4 regions of the Paraburkholderia flava genome follow, and region 1 is predicted to be linked to each of the others. Evidence: predicted binding sites of a transcription regulator. Region 1 holds the regulator's gene; each other region holds the start of a gene.

Region 1 (3,584 bases):
GACTAATCAACGCGACACCGATCATCGCACCGAGCGCCGCTAGCGGATTGCCACTGTTTTTGACATCGAGACGCCGCGCGAGCAGCGCGGTGACCTGCTGCTTGAGACTCTCACGCAATGCAGGGAAATCGACGTATTGATTGACCGTTGCCGCATCGCGCGCATCGGCCGCACGCTTCAGACGATCGAGAGCGACATAAGGCGATGCGTAGCCGTATCCGATCAGCGCGATCACCACAATCACGACGAGCGCAATGATCGACGACTTGCGGAATCCTCCGCGCTCGGCGCGACGGGTCATGCGGACGGAACCAGCCATTGCGCAATGCTCTCCAGTGAAACGACGGGGCAGCCTGTGACGACAGGCTCAACATGATGTGGACCGTGCGGGCAACAAAAAATATCCCGAAGCCGGCACTCGATCCACGTTCATTGTGATGACTGTCCCGTTGGACCACGCACAACGTTACTCAAACAACGCGCCTTGCATGCCCGCGTTTTCTTCTGCGATTGCACGATCGATCATCCGGCATACCGCGTCGACCGTGCCCACCATGATGAGTCGCTTCGGTCCGTGATAGACGCGAACCGGTGCACGTCGAGCCGGCTCGGTGTTCAGCGATGCATTCAGCGACACGCGAGCAAAGGCCGGCAGCGAAGAAGGCAACGCGGACTGGCCTGACGGCTCGCTGTCGAACAGCGACGACGTGTCGGCTGCTTCGAGCGGTGCGCACGGGACGACGCCGCGCAAATGACGCAGACGTCCGAACTGGCGAAAAGGCAGCAGGCGGGCAAGGCGTTCCATGAATCTCTCCAGGCGACAGTTCAGAATTCGGTGGGCCGGATCAGCCCAACCGCGATGCCTTCGAGCGCGAAGTCGCCACTCCCGGCTTCAACAAAGATGTTTTCGTAATCGGGGTTCTCGGCGATCAGCTCGATGCCGTTCGGCCGGCGCTTCAGGCGCTTCACCGTGACGTCGTCGCCAAGCCGCGCGATGATGATCTGGCCGTCTTTCGCCTCGCTCTTTCTCTGCACGGCGAGCAGGTCACCGTCGAAGATGCCCGCGTCGCGCATCGACAGCCCGCGCACTTTCAGCAGGTAGTCGGGCTTGCTCGAGAAGAGCGCCGGGTCGCACGCGTAGTGCTGCGAGATATGTTCCTGCGCGAGGATCGGGCTACCGGCTGCCACACGGCCGATCAGCGGCAGCGACAGTTGCATCAGGCTGTTATGCGGCAGCGTGAACTGGTGCGGCAGATCGCCCGGTCCGGGCACGAGGCGGATGCCGCGCGACGCGCCCGCCGCCAGCTCGATGACGCCCTTGCGCGCGAGCGCCCGCAGATGCTCTTCCGCGGAGTTGGCCGAACTGAAGCCGAGCTCCGCAGCGATTTCCGCCCGCGTGGGCGGGAAGCCGGTGCGCTCGATGGCGCGGCGGATGAGTTCGAAAACTTCTTGCTGTCGTGCGGTGAGTTTGGTCATGGCGCCACTGTATGGATAGACAGGTGACTGTATTTTTATACAGTATCGGGCGCATATCAAGCGTTACTTTAAGTTCGTCGCCGCAGCCCGCTGTTCGAGCGTCGGAATCGGCTGTCAGAACACCCGTTTTCGTGCCGCAACGCCACGCCCAGCCGTCATTACCACTTTTACGTATTAAAAAATGAACAAACATTATTTTTAATGATGAAAGCCCTTCGATAGACTGGTTTCGACCTGCTGGACGGGCGCACTGGACGGCATAGACCGCGCTCAGAACAACGGCACCGGCACACACCACACCACGGAGAAAGCGGATGGCTTATCGGATTACGGGGCTCGGGCAGAGGGCAACACAGCGGGCAACAAACAAGGCAAGGCATTTCATCGCGACGCTGGCGCTCGGCGCCGCGGCGGCAATCGGCTTCGTGCCGCACGCTCATGCCGCCGACACGACATTGCTGAACGTGTCGTACGACCCGACGCGCGAGCTTTATCAGGACATCAATCAGGCATTCGGCAAGGAGTGGAAGGCGAAGACCGGCGAGACCATCACGTTCAAGCAGTCGCACGGCGGCTCGGGTGCGCAGGCGCGCTCGGTGCTCGACGGCCTGCAGGCCGACGTCGTCACGCTCGCGCTCGCCTACGACATCGATGCGCTCGCGAACAAGGGGCTCATCGATAAAAACTGGCAGAAGCGTTTGCCGGACAACGCATCGCCGTACACGTCGACGATCGTGTTTCTCGTGCGCAAGGGCAACCCGAAGCACATCAAGGATTGGGACGATCTGACGAAGCCGGGCGTGTCGATCGTCACGCCGAACCCGAAGACGTCGGGCGGCGCGCGCTGGAACTACCTGGCCGCGTGGGCGTATGCGCTGCATCAACCGGGCGGCAACGAGCAGAAGGCGAAGGAGTTCGTGTCGAAGCTGTACAAGAACGCCGGCGTGCTCGACTCGGGCGCGCGCGGTGCGACGACGAGTTTCGTTCAGCGCGGGATCGGCGACGTGTTGATTGCGTGGGAAAACGAAGCGTTCCTGTCGCTGAAGGAGTTCGGTCCGGACAAGTTCGAGATTGTCGTGCCGTCGGTGAGCATTCTTGCCGAGCCGCCGGTCGCGGTCGTCGACAAGGTGGTCGACAAACACGGCACACGCAAGCTCGCCGAGGCGTATCTGAACTTCCTGTATAGCGACGAAGGGCAGGAGATTGCCGCGAAGAACTTCTACCGGCCGCGTTCGAACAAGGTTCCTGCGTCGCTGACCGACAAGTTTCCGAAGCTGAAGCTGTACACGGTCGACGACACGTTTGGTGGCTGGACGAATGCGCAGAAGACGCACTTTGCGGACGGCGGCGTATTCGATTCGATCTACCAGTCGCAGTAACGCAATACGGCAGGCGCAACACCGCAGTACATAAAGAAGCGGAACGCGGAGAGCCGGACGACATACACGGCGACCCACGCGACGACATCAGGCAAGCGCGCCCCCGGGCGCGCTTTTCGGCCAGATGGGTCGCGCGATTCGACCTGTATAACACCGGCCCCGACGGGTCCGCGGCACCCAACCCTGACAGAGTATCGGCATGACGACGTTTACTTTCCGCAAACCGAGCGCATTGCCCGGTTTTGGCGTGACGCTCGGCATCACGGTGGCGTATCTGAGCCTCGTGGTGCTGATTCCGCTTGCGGCGACTTTCCTGAAGACGGCGACGCTCGACTGGGCGCAGTTCGTGCGCGCAGTCAGTTCGCCGCGCGTGCTCGCGTCGTACCGGCTGACGTTCACGTCGGCACTCGGCGGCGCGTTGATCAACGCGGTGTTCGGTTTTCTGGTCGCGTGGGTGCTGGTGCGCTACTCGTTTCCGGGCAAGCGGATCGTCGATGCAGTGGTGGATCTGCCGTTCGCACTGCCGACGTCCGTCGCGGGCATCTCGCTCGCGGCCGTGTATGCGGGCAACGGCTGGATCGGCCAGTTTCTTGCGCCGCTCGGCATCAAGATCGCGTTCACGCCGCTCGGTGTGCTGGTCGCGCTGACGTTCATCGGCTTGCCGTTCGTCGTGCGCACGGTGCAGCCGGTGCTCGAGGAATTCGAGCGCGAGCAGGAAGAGGCCGCCGC
Region 2 (3,584 bases), on a different contig from region 1:
ACAGTTGCCCCCTCAAGAGCCGATCGGATCGTGAGAGAATCGATTGTCCCGTTGCATTTCCCCGTCGCTTTCGATGTGCGCGTCACGCTGTTCGAGATTCGCGTGCCCGGTTTATCCCATTGCCTGGCTAGTCGCGTCATCGATACAGATCTCCTGACTACACACACTTTTCCCTCTATCCGGAGTTAACCATGTCCCGCACCGTTGCCGAAAAACGCGCCGCCTTCCGTGCCTTGCACGCGTCGGGCTGCTTCGTCTTGCCGAATCCGTGGGACGTGGGCAGCGCACGCTATCTGGCGAGCCAGGGCTTCAAGGCCATCGCGACCACGAGTTCGGGATACGCATGGTCGACCGGGCACGCGGACAACCAGGTCGACCGCGAGACGATCCTCGCGCATCTGCGCACGATGGTCGAAGCGACCGATCTGCCCGTCAACGCGGACTTCGAAAATGGCTTCGCTACCGACCCGGCCGGCGTGGCCGAGAGCGTCAGGCTGGCGGTTGCGACCGGCGTGGCGGGCCTGTCGATCGAAGACGCCACCGGCGACGCCGCGCAACCTCTATTGGCGATCGATGCCGCGGTGGCGCGCATCGAGGCGGCCCGTCGTGTGATCGACGAAACCGGCGGCGATACCTTGCTGATCGGCCGCGCGGAAAATTTCGTCGTCGGTGTGCCGGATCTGAACGACACGCTCGCGCGTCTGCGAGCGTACGCGGCGGCAGGCGCGGACTGCCTCTACGCGCCGGGTATTCGCACGCGCGAAGAAATCGAAGCCGTCGTTGCCGCGGTGGCGCCCAAGCCGGTGAACGTGCTGATCGGCTCGAACTCGGCGTTCACGTTGCAGGATCTGGCTGCGCTCGGCGTGCGACGCGTGAGCGTCGGCGGTGCGCTTGCGCGGGCGGCGTGGGGTGGTTTTATGCGCGCGACGCAGGCGCTTGCGGAGGGGCGCTTCGATGGGTTTGGCGAGGCGGCGGCTGGCGCGCAGCTTAATGCGTTGTTTGTCGGGAAGGAGTGACGCACTTATCGTCCTGAGCTCTCGATATGTCGCCGTCCGTTGACGAACTCCTTGCGCTCGATTTGCTGACGTTACGTGCCCACACGGAACAGGCCGGCGATACATTCGACGTAGACGAGCAGCGGATAAAGCTGCAAAAAGCGGTAGACGTCAGTGAGATATGTTCGGTGCGGCGCGACGGCAACCTCGTCGCGTACGCGATGCTTCGGCCGGATTCCGGGGCGTGCTGGTTCGTCGGCGCATTCGGTACCCATCCCTCGCACCGGACGTCCGCCGTTATGACTGATCTGCTTGCGAAGATCGCGACTCTCGCGAAAGAACGAGGAATCGGCGAGCTTCGAAGCCATGTCTACAAGACCAATCGATTGTCCGTCGCTTTCCACCGCAAGCTTGGATTTCGGGTGACGCGCGAGAACGACAAGGCGTTCGAATTCTTCACTACGGCGGATGAATTAACCATGAAGCCAGCAGTTCGACGCGCGGTTGCCAGAGCGGCATCCCACCCCGAGTAATTGGCGTTGTCGATGATGAGCTTGAGCTAATTTAAAAACCGGGACCCAGCCTCACCAGCCCCGTTTCCCAGCAGCTTCCCACCTTTGCTATCATCACTGTATATCCATACAGTGATCGCCGATCCCATGCCGGCCGAGCCCTCATCCGCTCCGTCCCCAGGCCCAACGCCGTACTACCTCGCGAACTTCGAACGCGCGCTCGCGTGGATCGGCGCGCGTTACGCCGACGTCCTCGACGAAACCGAGCACACGTTCATCACAACGTTCGCCGCATTACCGCTCGCATCGCGCGCGCTGCTCGTGCGGATGCTGATGCGCAAGGGGCCGCTGTTCCGCGCGAGCCGGCTCGTCTATGACGAAATCGGTTGTCCGTTACAGGCGGCCGCACCGCTCGTCGGAGCGGGTTGGGTCGATCCCGATCCGCTGCTCACACTCGACGATCTGTTCGCGCTCGCCACCAAGCCCGACCTGCTGCGTGCGTTTCCCGAAGCCAGCACGATGGCAACGCCGCGCAAGGCCGAACTGCTCGACGCATTACGCGACACACACGACGATTCGCGAACGTTCGCCGACTGGAATCTCTGCACGGAAAAGGAAGATCGCGTGCTGCACGTGACCGTCACGCCGCTGTGCGACCGCTTGCGATTGATGTTCTTCGGCAATCTGCATCAGGACTGGTCGGAGTTCGTACTCGCGGACCTCGGCGTGTATCAGTACGAGCGCGTTGCATTTGCACCGTCGTCGCGTGCGTTTCAGCGGCGCGGCGACGTCGATGCATGGCTCGCGCTGCATGCGTGCCGTGGCGCGCTCGATACGCTGGCCGCATTAGATCCCGAACCCGGTGCCGAAGCCGCGCTAGCGCTAGCTGACGAAGCCGGTTCGATCGACTGCGCGCACGCGTGGCTCGAAATGCGTCGCGCGAAGCTGCTGTTCCTGATCGGCCAGCATTGCGAGCGACGACACGATTGGGACACCGCACTCGACGTGTACACACGCAGCGCGTGGCCCGGCGCGCGACATCGGCGAGCTCGCGTGCTCGAACGCAGCGGACGCGATGCCGATGCGTTCGCACTCGCGTTACAGGCCGTTGCCGCGCCGGAAAGCGACGAAGAGCATCAACGCATCGCACGAATGCTGCCGCGTTTGCAGCGCAAGGCAGCGCCACGCGATGCAACCGCCGCACTCACGTCCCCGCAGCCGCCGATCACACGCGGCATGCTCGTTTTGCCGCGCCCGGATGAGCCGACGACCGTCGAATGCGTCGCGCGCGATCATCTCGCGCGGCCCGATGCGCCGGTTTATTTTGTCGAGAACGCGCTGATCAATTCGCTGTTCGGTCTGCTGTGCTGGGACGCGATTTTCGCGGCAATTCCCGGAGCTTTTTTCCATCCGTTCCAGCGCGAACCCGCCGATCTGCACGCGCCCGATTTCCGCGCGCGTCGTGCCGATGCATTCGCCGCGTGCTTCGCACAACTCGACAGCAGCGAGTATCGCGCGACGATCCGCCGGCACTTCGCAACCAAAGCCGGCCTGCAATCGCCGTTCGTGTCGTGGGGCCTGCTGACCGACACGCTGCTCGACGAGGCGCTTGCGTGTCTGCCGGCCGCGCATCTGAAGCACTGGTTCGAGCGCCTGTCCGCCGATATCCGCAGCAACCGGTCGGGCTTGCCTGATCTCGTGCAATTCTGGCCGGCCGAACAACGCTACGAGCTGATCGAGATCAAGGGGCCGGGCGATCGCCTGCAGGACAACCAGATCCGCTGGCTCGGGTACTGCGCGGAGCACGGGATTCCGGTGCGCGTGCTCGACGTGCGATGGGCTGAGCAAGTGGCCGAGGCGCGCGCATGAGCTACACAGTCGCCGTGCGCGCGATGTGCGAATTCACCGCGCGCTGCGGCGATCTCGATCTGCGCTTCACGCCGGCACCGACTGCACTCGAAGGGATGGCCGGTCACGCGACGGTCGCCGCGCGGCGCGGCGACGCGTACGAGGCGGAGGTCTCGCTGTCCGGCGAATATCGCGGTCTCATGGTGCGCGGTCGTGCGGACGGTTATGA
Region 3 (3,584 bases), 1.3 Mb from region 1:
ACTTCCGGAACGGCCAGCATCGGTAATGCGGCCAGTCGTTGCTCAAGCGATGCGAGCTTGAGCACGCGGCGGTTTCCGAACTTCGCAAGTAGCCATCCACCCTGACCGGTGGGCGCGGCGCTGATGCGCGCCGTGAGCCCAAGCGTTCCGAGAACAGACTTCGCTTCCCGGCACAATGCGAGCAACCCGCCGAAAAGACGCAGACTCGCACCCACCTCCACCACGACGGTCGCTTCGTCAAGCAAGGCGACTTCAGGCGAGAAGCGCATCAGGGCAACACCCACCTCGCGCTGCGCCGCCGCTTCCTTGCCGGCGTCGCGTTCATGCATTTCCGTTTCCGGCGACAGTGTCAGCACTCCGCCGCGCTTCATCCCAAGGCGCACGCCAGCTGCACGAGCTGTGCTGTCTGTAATGACCACTTTGTCTTTCTCCAGTACAGCACTTCCGTGCGCCGCCTCAGATGACCACTTCGGTCGGAACACCTCGAGCGGCAACTTCGGCAAGTGGACGGCGAGAAAGACGCGCATGTCGGGAAAGCAATACAGGAGTGGGTTGAAGGGGAATCGACAGAGGCTCTGCGCGCGCTGGCCCTCGTCGTTTCACAATGTCGAGGGTCAAACCGTCGGCTGATGGTCTTAAAGCAAGCCGCAACAGGGCGGGCGATGAATCCTGTGCCGCTGCCAGAGGCCTGACCATCACGAAGAGTGTTTCGGATGATTGCGCAGCCAGATGCAGGCGCCGCAGCGATGCGGCCTGCGCGTATTGCGCCCAGAAGATGAGCGCACCGCAACTGCCTGCCCGCAGAATTTGCTCAGCCGACCAAAGAGCATCTGCGGTCTTTTGCGCTCTCACCCGCAACACCTGGTCAATGGGAAGTCCGATGTAGCTGAGTCCGAGCCCATCCGGGGTATGCGGCGGCTGCAGGAACGCAACCGGCCGACTGCCCGAACCACTGAGCGCCGGGCGCAAGAGTCGCAGTTCACCGACTCCGGCTTGCTGGACCATCAGGTCGACAAGGGCTCCGACCGGCCAGCCACCGCCGGGAAGCTCGGCCGACAACGCGGGATACCCAGTCTCAACCACCCGGCCACGGCCACGCGCGAGCTGGGACGCACGCCACAAGGACGGATGTATCTCTTCGGCCGTAACGGTAGCGCTGGACATGTGGAATCGAAAAACCTGTATATTTATACAGTATCCTACACGCAAATCCGTAGATGTGAACTGTCACTTTTTTCAAAGGAACGGGGTCGTGCGACGTGTATCGCTCGGCCTCATGTCCTGCTTTCGTTGCTCAAAGGAGGTCCAACATGAGAGCAGATGAATGGGTTCGGGAGGCCGAACGCGAATCGAAACTTGTCGACGCCCTGTACAAGGCGCGTCATCTTATTTCGATGCACGATGGCATGACCGTGCGGTGCGACGGCGAGGAATGGGCGCTCGATTTTGGCCAGGAGTTGAAAATGATTGACGCTACATTGAAGATGGCCGGAATCGACACCCAGCGCCTTAAGCAGTAGATACTTGTCGAGCCGCTCAAGTCGAGGCAATTACGGATGTGAAGCGGTGTGGAGGACCTTCAGAGGTCAGCAGATGCAAACTGAGAAATATCGTGGATATACGCTGTGGGGTCATTCCATCCTGGAGCAGGAAGACATCCTGCAACCGGCACGGTTCGCAGGAAGCGGCACAGTCATGCGAGACAACAAGGTGGTAGACGCGTCTGGCGTTCTTGGCAGTTTCGATACTGATGAAGAAGCAGAATCGACAGGCCTCTCGTGGTGTCGGGCGTGGGTCGACAGCCACGGCTAGGGCGGAGGCGACTGTCATGCAAAACACGTTGCACCAGATTGCGATGGTGTAGACAGCCACCCGTGCGCCTGCGCCCCGGTCATCACCCGAACCACGATGGATTTGCCGGAACCAGGCGTTCCGTTTTCACGTTGTACCCATATTGCTGGTGAAATCCCAAGGCAACCGCGCACGAGCACCAGTGCCCGGTTGGCGACGAGCAAGAATCGAGGCAACTTCTTCGGGAAAACTTCAATGGCGGCCCTGCGCGTAGTCTTCGACTCTAACGCATTCCAGCCCGGAACCTTCGAACTGCTGGAGCGCAGCTCCATGCTTAGGCACTGCCACAGCGGCCGCGTCACTCCCATATACAGTCACGTATTCATTGAGGAAACACTGCGCGCGTACGGCTCCTTGAGAAGGCGCGACGACCTAGTACAACGCTGGTTGCCGTTCATAGTGAAAAGCGCTGATAGGTTATGCAACGACTTCTTGACTATTTGGCATGAGGAACTCGTTCAAGCAAGGGGCGTACACGCCCGCATATTTATGCCGGAGCGCGACCGCGCGTTACTGGTCAGTCGCCTGCCCAATATTCCTCTCGACGGCTCGTGGCGTGCGTGGCATTCGGCACAGGTTGAGATTGCTCGCGAAAATGCGAAACGCGACGCGCAACGAAAAATCTCGGCGCAAATGCGTGAGCAGGTCGCTGACTGGCGTAAGGCGACGCGCTACCAACCAAAGCGACACGGTACGCTGCCGGTTCAGGACCTGTTTGGGACAGAAGTAGAGATAACTGGGCGAGAGTTCGCGATGGCCTTGATTAAGGCCCACAATCCTCGAGAGGTGGCATCACGATGGGCACGAGCGAAGCACATGTACCCATTTTTTACGATGTTCGTCATCAACATGGTCTACATGGCACGCTACTCGATGCTCCAGGCGAATCAGCCGCTTGACCTCAATGCACAGGCGGACCTTGACTTGATGACGCATCTCCTTCACGCGGACATTCTGGTATCAAACGAGCAAGGTTTTCTCAAGCATGCATTCGATGACCTGTGGAAACCAAAGCATAGGATTCTCATGACGTCGGAGGCGTTTGTTCGCTTTCTCGACAAACTATAGACCGTCTTCATATTGGTGTCCGCGACTCTCGTAATAGCAATTTATGGATGCTAGTAACCCGGTTGACGTCAGTTCGCGGTGCCATACGCTGACTTGAACTTTATCGCCCCAACGCATTTTCAAGAGACATTTTCAGCTCCCGGTTGCCGTTATGGCGAGGTTTCGGTTAGCGGCTCGTGCGTTATGGCTCACGGTCGGACGCAACGTGCACGCTAAGACAATCGGCATCGTCGTATCGCGGTCTTCCATCTATCTATCGTGATTCTGCTATGTGCGGGGACCGCGCCGAGTGCCAGAATGAAAAAGCCTCCCGGGCTGGAAGGCTGTGGAGAAGTCGCGAGACGAGTTGGCCGCTCAGTCGGTCATTTGCATTCGGCTGGCTTTGTTTTGCAGCCCGCGAGTCGCTGCTGCGCAGCAATGAGGTCGGCTTGCGCCTTGAGATTGGCTATGCGGTCAGTAGTCACGTCTGACTTCGCCGAGAGGACGTCCTGCGTCGCAGTTAGCGCGCTCGCAGTGCCAGTGTTTTTTCCGTATTCGATGCTGGTGATGCCGCCCGAGTCTGCTATTGAGAGAATGAACTTCTGGGTCCCGAACCACGCAGAGGATGGGATGTCAAGCGAAAACGTGCTGTTCTCTCCCTCACGAGGCAGGTACAGGTCCTGGGT
Region 4 (3,584 bases), 1.8 Mb from region 1:
ACATAGGCATCGGTTTCGAGCGCGCGATCGAACGGTCCGTTGGCAATCGACTTCGCGACCAGATACGTAACCGCGATACTCATCGGCCACAGCAGCAGCAGCGGCGCCAGCATCCAGTCGAGAATCTCGCCGAACAGCGAGCGCGGACGCGCGTCGGCGGCGGCTTCGGTTTCGTCGGGCGGTGCGAACGGATTCTCGTAGCTGGCGTCGCGCGCCGTGTCGAAATCGGCCGGCGCGGAGGCCGGTTCTGCGCGGGCGCGCATCGCGGACGTGCCGTCTATTTGTAGTGGTGGCTCGCGGGCATGCCGCCCGAAGCCGGTGCTGGTGGTCGCGTCACATCGGCGGCAGGTGCCGCTTTCTCGAGGCAGTAACCCAGCCCGCGAACCGTCGCGATGCGCACGCCGCCCGGCTCGAGTTTCTTGCGCAGCCGATGCACGTAGACTTCGATCGCGTTGTTGCTGACCTCTTCGCCCCACTCGCACAGATGATCGACGAGCTGTTCTTTCGAGACGAGCCGGCCGATCCGCTGCAGCAGCACTTCGAGTAGTCCGAGTTCGCGCGCCGACAGATCGATCACCTGCTCATTGATGCACGCGACGCGACCGACCTGATCGAACGACAGCGCGCCATGCCGCACCATGGTCGGACCACCGCCCGCGCCGCGTCGCGTGAGTGCGCGCACGCGCGCTTCGAGTTCGTCGAGCACGAACGGTTTGGCCATGTAGTCGTCGGCGCCGAGGTCGAGGCCTTTTACGCGTTCCTCGATGCTGTCGGCGGCGGTGAGGATCAGCACCGGCAGGTTCGAATTGCGCGCGCGCAGGCGGCGCAGTACCTCGAGTCCGGCCATGCGCGGCAGGCCGAGATCGAGGATCAGCAGGTCGAAACTTTGCATCGACAGCGCGGTGTCGGCATCGACGCCGTTCTTGACGTGATCGACGGCATAGGCCGATTGGCGGAGTGATCGGACGAGACCGTCCGCGAGTATGCTGTCGTCTTCGGCAATCAGAATTCGCATGGGGCGCCCAGCGTGACATTGCCGGCACCGCGGGGTCGCCCGGCGCGCAGCGGTCTCCAGAAAATTTGTGGGTAGAGATGGCGAAACCCGCATTCCGGGCTTGCCAAAACTACTGTTTTTTTATACAGTACCTGCGTTTGGTGTGCAGCTTGATGAAACCGGCTGCTCTACCGCCTCAGACGCCGTTCATCATAGCAAAGGACGATTCATGGAAGAAAGCAAGAAAGGCGCGGCTGGACTGACTGCTGAGAAGAGCAAGGCGCTTGCCGCCGCTCTCGCGCAGATCGAAAAGCAGTTCGGCAAGGGGGCGGTCATGCGTCTCGGCGCAGGGGAAGCGGTCGAGGACATCCAGGTGGTGTCCACGGGTTCGCTGGGTCTCGACATCGCGCTGGGCGTCGGCGGTTTGCCGCGCGGCCGGGTGGTCGAAATCTACGGTCCGGAATCGTCGGGCAAGACCACGCTGACGCTGCAGGTCGTCGCGGAAATGCAGAAGCTCGGCGGTACGGCGGCGTTCATCGACGCGGAACACGCGCTGGATATCCAGTACGCCGGCAAGCTCGGCGTGAATGTATCGGACCTGCTCGTTTCACAGCCGGACACTGGCGAACAGGCGCTCGAAATCGCAGACGCACTCGTGCGTTCGGGTTCGATCGACATGATCGTGATCGACTCGGTCGCGGCGCTCGTGCCGAAGGCCGAAATCGAAGGCGAAATGGGCGACTCGCTGCCGGGCCTGCAAGCACGGCTGATGTCGCAGGCACTGCGCAAGCTCACCGGTACGATCAAGCGTACGAACTGCCTCGTCATCTTCATCAACCAGATCCGGATGAAGATCGGCGTGATGTTCGGCAACCCGGAAACCACGACGGGCGGTAACGCGCTGAAGTTCTACGCATCGGTGCGTCTGGACATCCGCCGTATCGGTTCGATCAAGAAGAACGACGAAGTGATTGGCAACGAGACCCGCGTAAAGGTGGTCAAGAACAAGGTCGCGCCGCCGTTCCGCGAAGCGATTTTCGACATCCTCTACGGCGAAGGTATCTCGCGTCAGGGCGAAGTTATCGACCTCGGCGTGCAGGCCAAGATCGTCGACAAGGCCGGCGCCTGGTACAGCTACAACGGCGAACGGATCGGTCAGGGCAAGGACAACGCGCGGGAATTCCTGCGTGAGAATCCGGAGATCGCGCGCGAGATCGAAAACCGCATCCGCGAATCGCTGGGCGTGAACGCGATGCCGACCGATGTGCCGGTCGGCGCCGAAGTCGCGGGCGAAGAAGAGTAATCGTCGCGTGATACGCAAGGGTCGGCCCGTGTCCGATGTCAGACGGGACGCGGGCGGACCGTCCAGCGGCCCGTTTGATGGCGAACCGCGCCGCACAGTTGGCGCGGGTTCGTCGAGAACGCCGAAGCCAGCCGCCGATCCCGCAGATTCGTTCGATCCATTCGAATCGTTCGACGAGCATGACCGCGCAGCCGGCATCGCGTCACCACACGGCGAGAGCGCGTTTGAGAAGAAGCAGGACGGCGCCGCAACGGAAGCCGTCTATAGCCGTTCACGTCGCCCCCGCGACGAACCCGGCGCGTCAACCGAAGACCCCTCCCGCTCCAAACGTCCCGGCCGTTCATTGAAGGGACGCGCACTCGGTTATCTCTCTCGCCGCGAGTACAGCCGCGCCGAACTGTCCCGCAAGCTGATGCCGTTCGCCGACGAAGCGAACCCGCTCGAAGCGCTGCTCGATACGTTGGAGCGCGAAGGCTGGCTATCCGACTCGCGGTTTGCCGAAAGCCTTATCCATCGACGTGCGTCGCGTCTCGGCACGAGCCGGATCGTCGGTGAGTTGAAGCGACACGCAGTCAGCCAGACGCTGATCGAAGAGACCGGCGCGCAACTACGCGAAACCGAGCTGGCTCGAGCCCAGGCGGTCTGGAGCAAGAAGTACGGCGAGCTTCCGCAGACGCTGACCGAGCGCGCGAGGCAGGCGCGCTTTCTCGCGGCACGTGGGTTCTCGCAGGGCGTCATCGGCAAGATACTGAAGGGTATCGAAGACGAGTGAGGCGGGGACTAACCGCAGCACGAATCGCAGCACCAATCACGCAGGCCGTAGCAACGCATCCGCAGCCCCACGACCGCCCCACAGCAAAAAGCCCACAGCGAGCCCACAGCCCGACATGCGTGCAGCCGTATGTTGCACCGCGGCGCCCATGACTGTCGCTGGACTGTCTCAAATACTCGGTATGCTAAAATCAGGCGGTTTTCCAATCCGGCCTTCCGTCTCGCATGCCGCTTTCCACGCCCGTCTCCCGCCAGTTGCGCCATCGTCGCGCAATCCACGCGGAAGCCTATGAGCGCACAGATGGCCTGTGGGATATCGAGGCGTGCCTGACCGACCAGAAGCCACGCGATGTGGCGCTTGCGTCGGGTGTCCGGCCCAACGGCCTGCCGATCCATGAACTCTGGCTCCGCATCACGATCGATCGCAAGCTCACCGTCGTCGACGCCGAAGCGTCGTCCGACTGGGTGCCGTATCCTGGTCAATGCGAAGCCTCCAATCCCGCCTACCGTTCCCTC

Evidence for each region. Region 1 encodes LexA, which represses DNA repair genes until DNA is damaged. Its sites were predicted from a motif close to ACTGTATNNNNATACAGT; they were not measured.
Region 2: a site for LexA is predicted at 1,624-1,641, ahead of E1748_RS03420 (VRR-NUC domain-containing protein). Genes of this name have one in related genera too.
Region 3: a site for LexA is predicted at 1,179-1,196, ahead of imuA (translesion DNA synthesis-associated protein ImuA). Genes of this name have one in related genera too.
Region 4: a site for LexA is predicted at 1,127-1,144, ahead of recA (recombinase RecA). Genes of this name have one in related genera too.

Annotation. Positions count from the first base shown of each region.
Region 1 is NZ_SMRO01000002.1:2,031,259-2,034,842, reverse strand. It holds gene E1748_RS20550 (DUF2939 domain-containing protein) at 1-301, opposite strand, end outside; gene E1748_RS20545 (hypothetical protein) at 467-805, opposite strand; gene lexA (transcriptional repressor LexA) at 826-1,476, opposite strand; gene E1748_RS20535 (sulfate ABC transporter substrate-binding protein) at 1,791-2,855, shown strand; gene cysT (sulfate ABC transporter permease subunit CysT) at 3,055-3,584, shown strand, end outside.
Region 2 is NZ_SMRO01000001.1:782,759-786,342, reverse strand. It holds gene E1748_RS03430 (isocitrate lyase/PEP mutase family protein) at 192-1,016, shown strand; gene E1748_RS03425 (GNAT family N-acetyltransferase) at 1,043-1,528, shown strand; gene E1748_RS03420 (VRR-NUC domain-containing protein) at 1,655-3,376, shown strand; gene E1748_RS03415 (ATP-dependent DNA helicase) at 3,373-3,584, shown strand, end outside.
Region 3 is NZ_SMRO01000002.1:729,119-732,702, forward strand. It holds gene E1748_RS14650 (Y-family DNA polymerase) at 1-527, opposite strand, end outside; gene imuA (translesion DNA synthesis-associated protein ImuA) at 457-1,164, opposite strand; gene E1748_RS14660 (hypothetical protein) at 1,311-1,520, shown strand; gene E1748_RS31765 (hypothetical protein) at 1,594-1,812, shown strand; gene E1748_RS14670 (hypothetical protein) at 1,909-2,919, shown strand; gene E1748_RS14675 (hypothetical protein) at 3,282-3,584, opposite strand, start outside.
Region 4 is NZ_SMRO01000002.1:230,654-234,237, forward strand. It holds gene E1748_RS12365 (sensor histidine kinase) at 1-263, opposite strand, end outside; gene E1748_RS12370 (response regulator transcription factor) at 278-1,015, opposite strand; gene recA (recombinase RecA) at 1,224-2,297, shown strand; gene recX (recombination regulator RecX) at 2,305-3,069, shown strand; gene E1748_RS12385 (DUF2889 domain-containing protein) at 3,294-3,584, shown strand, end outside.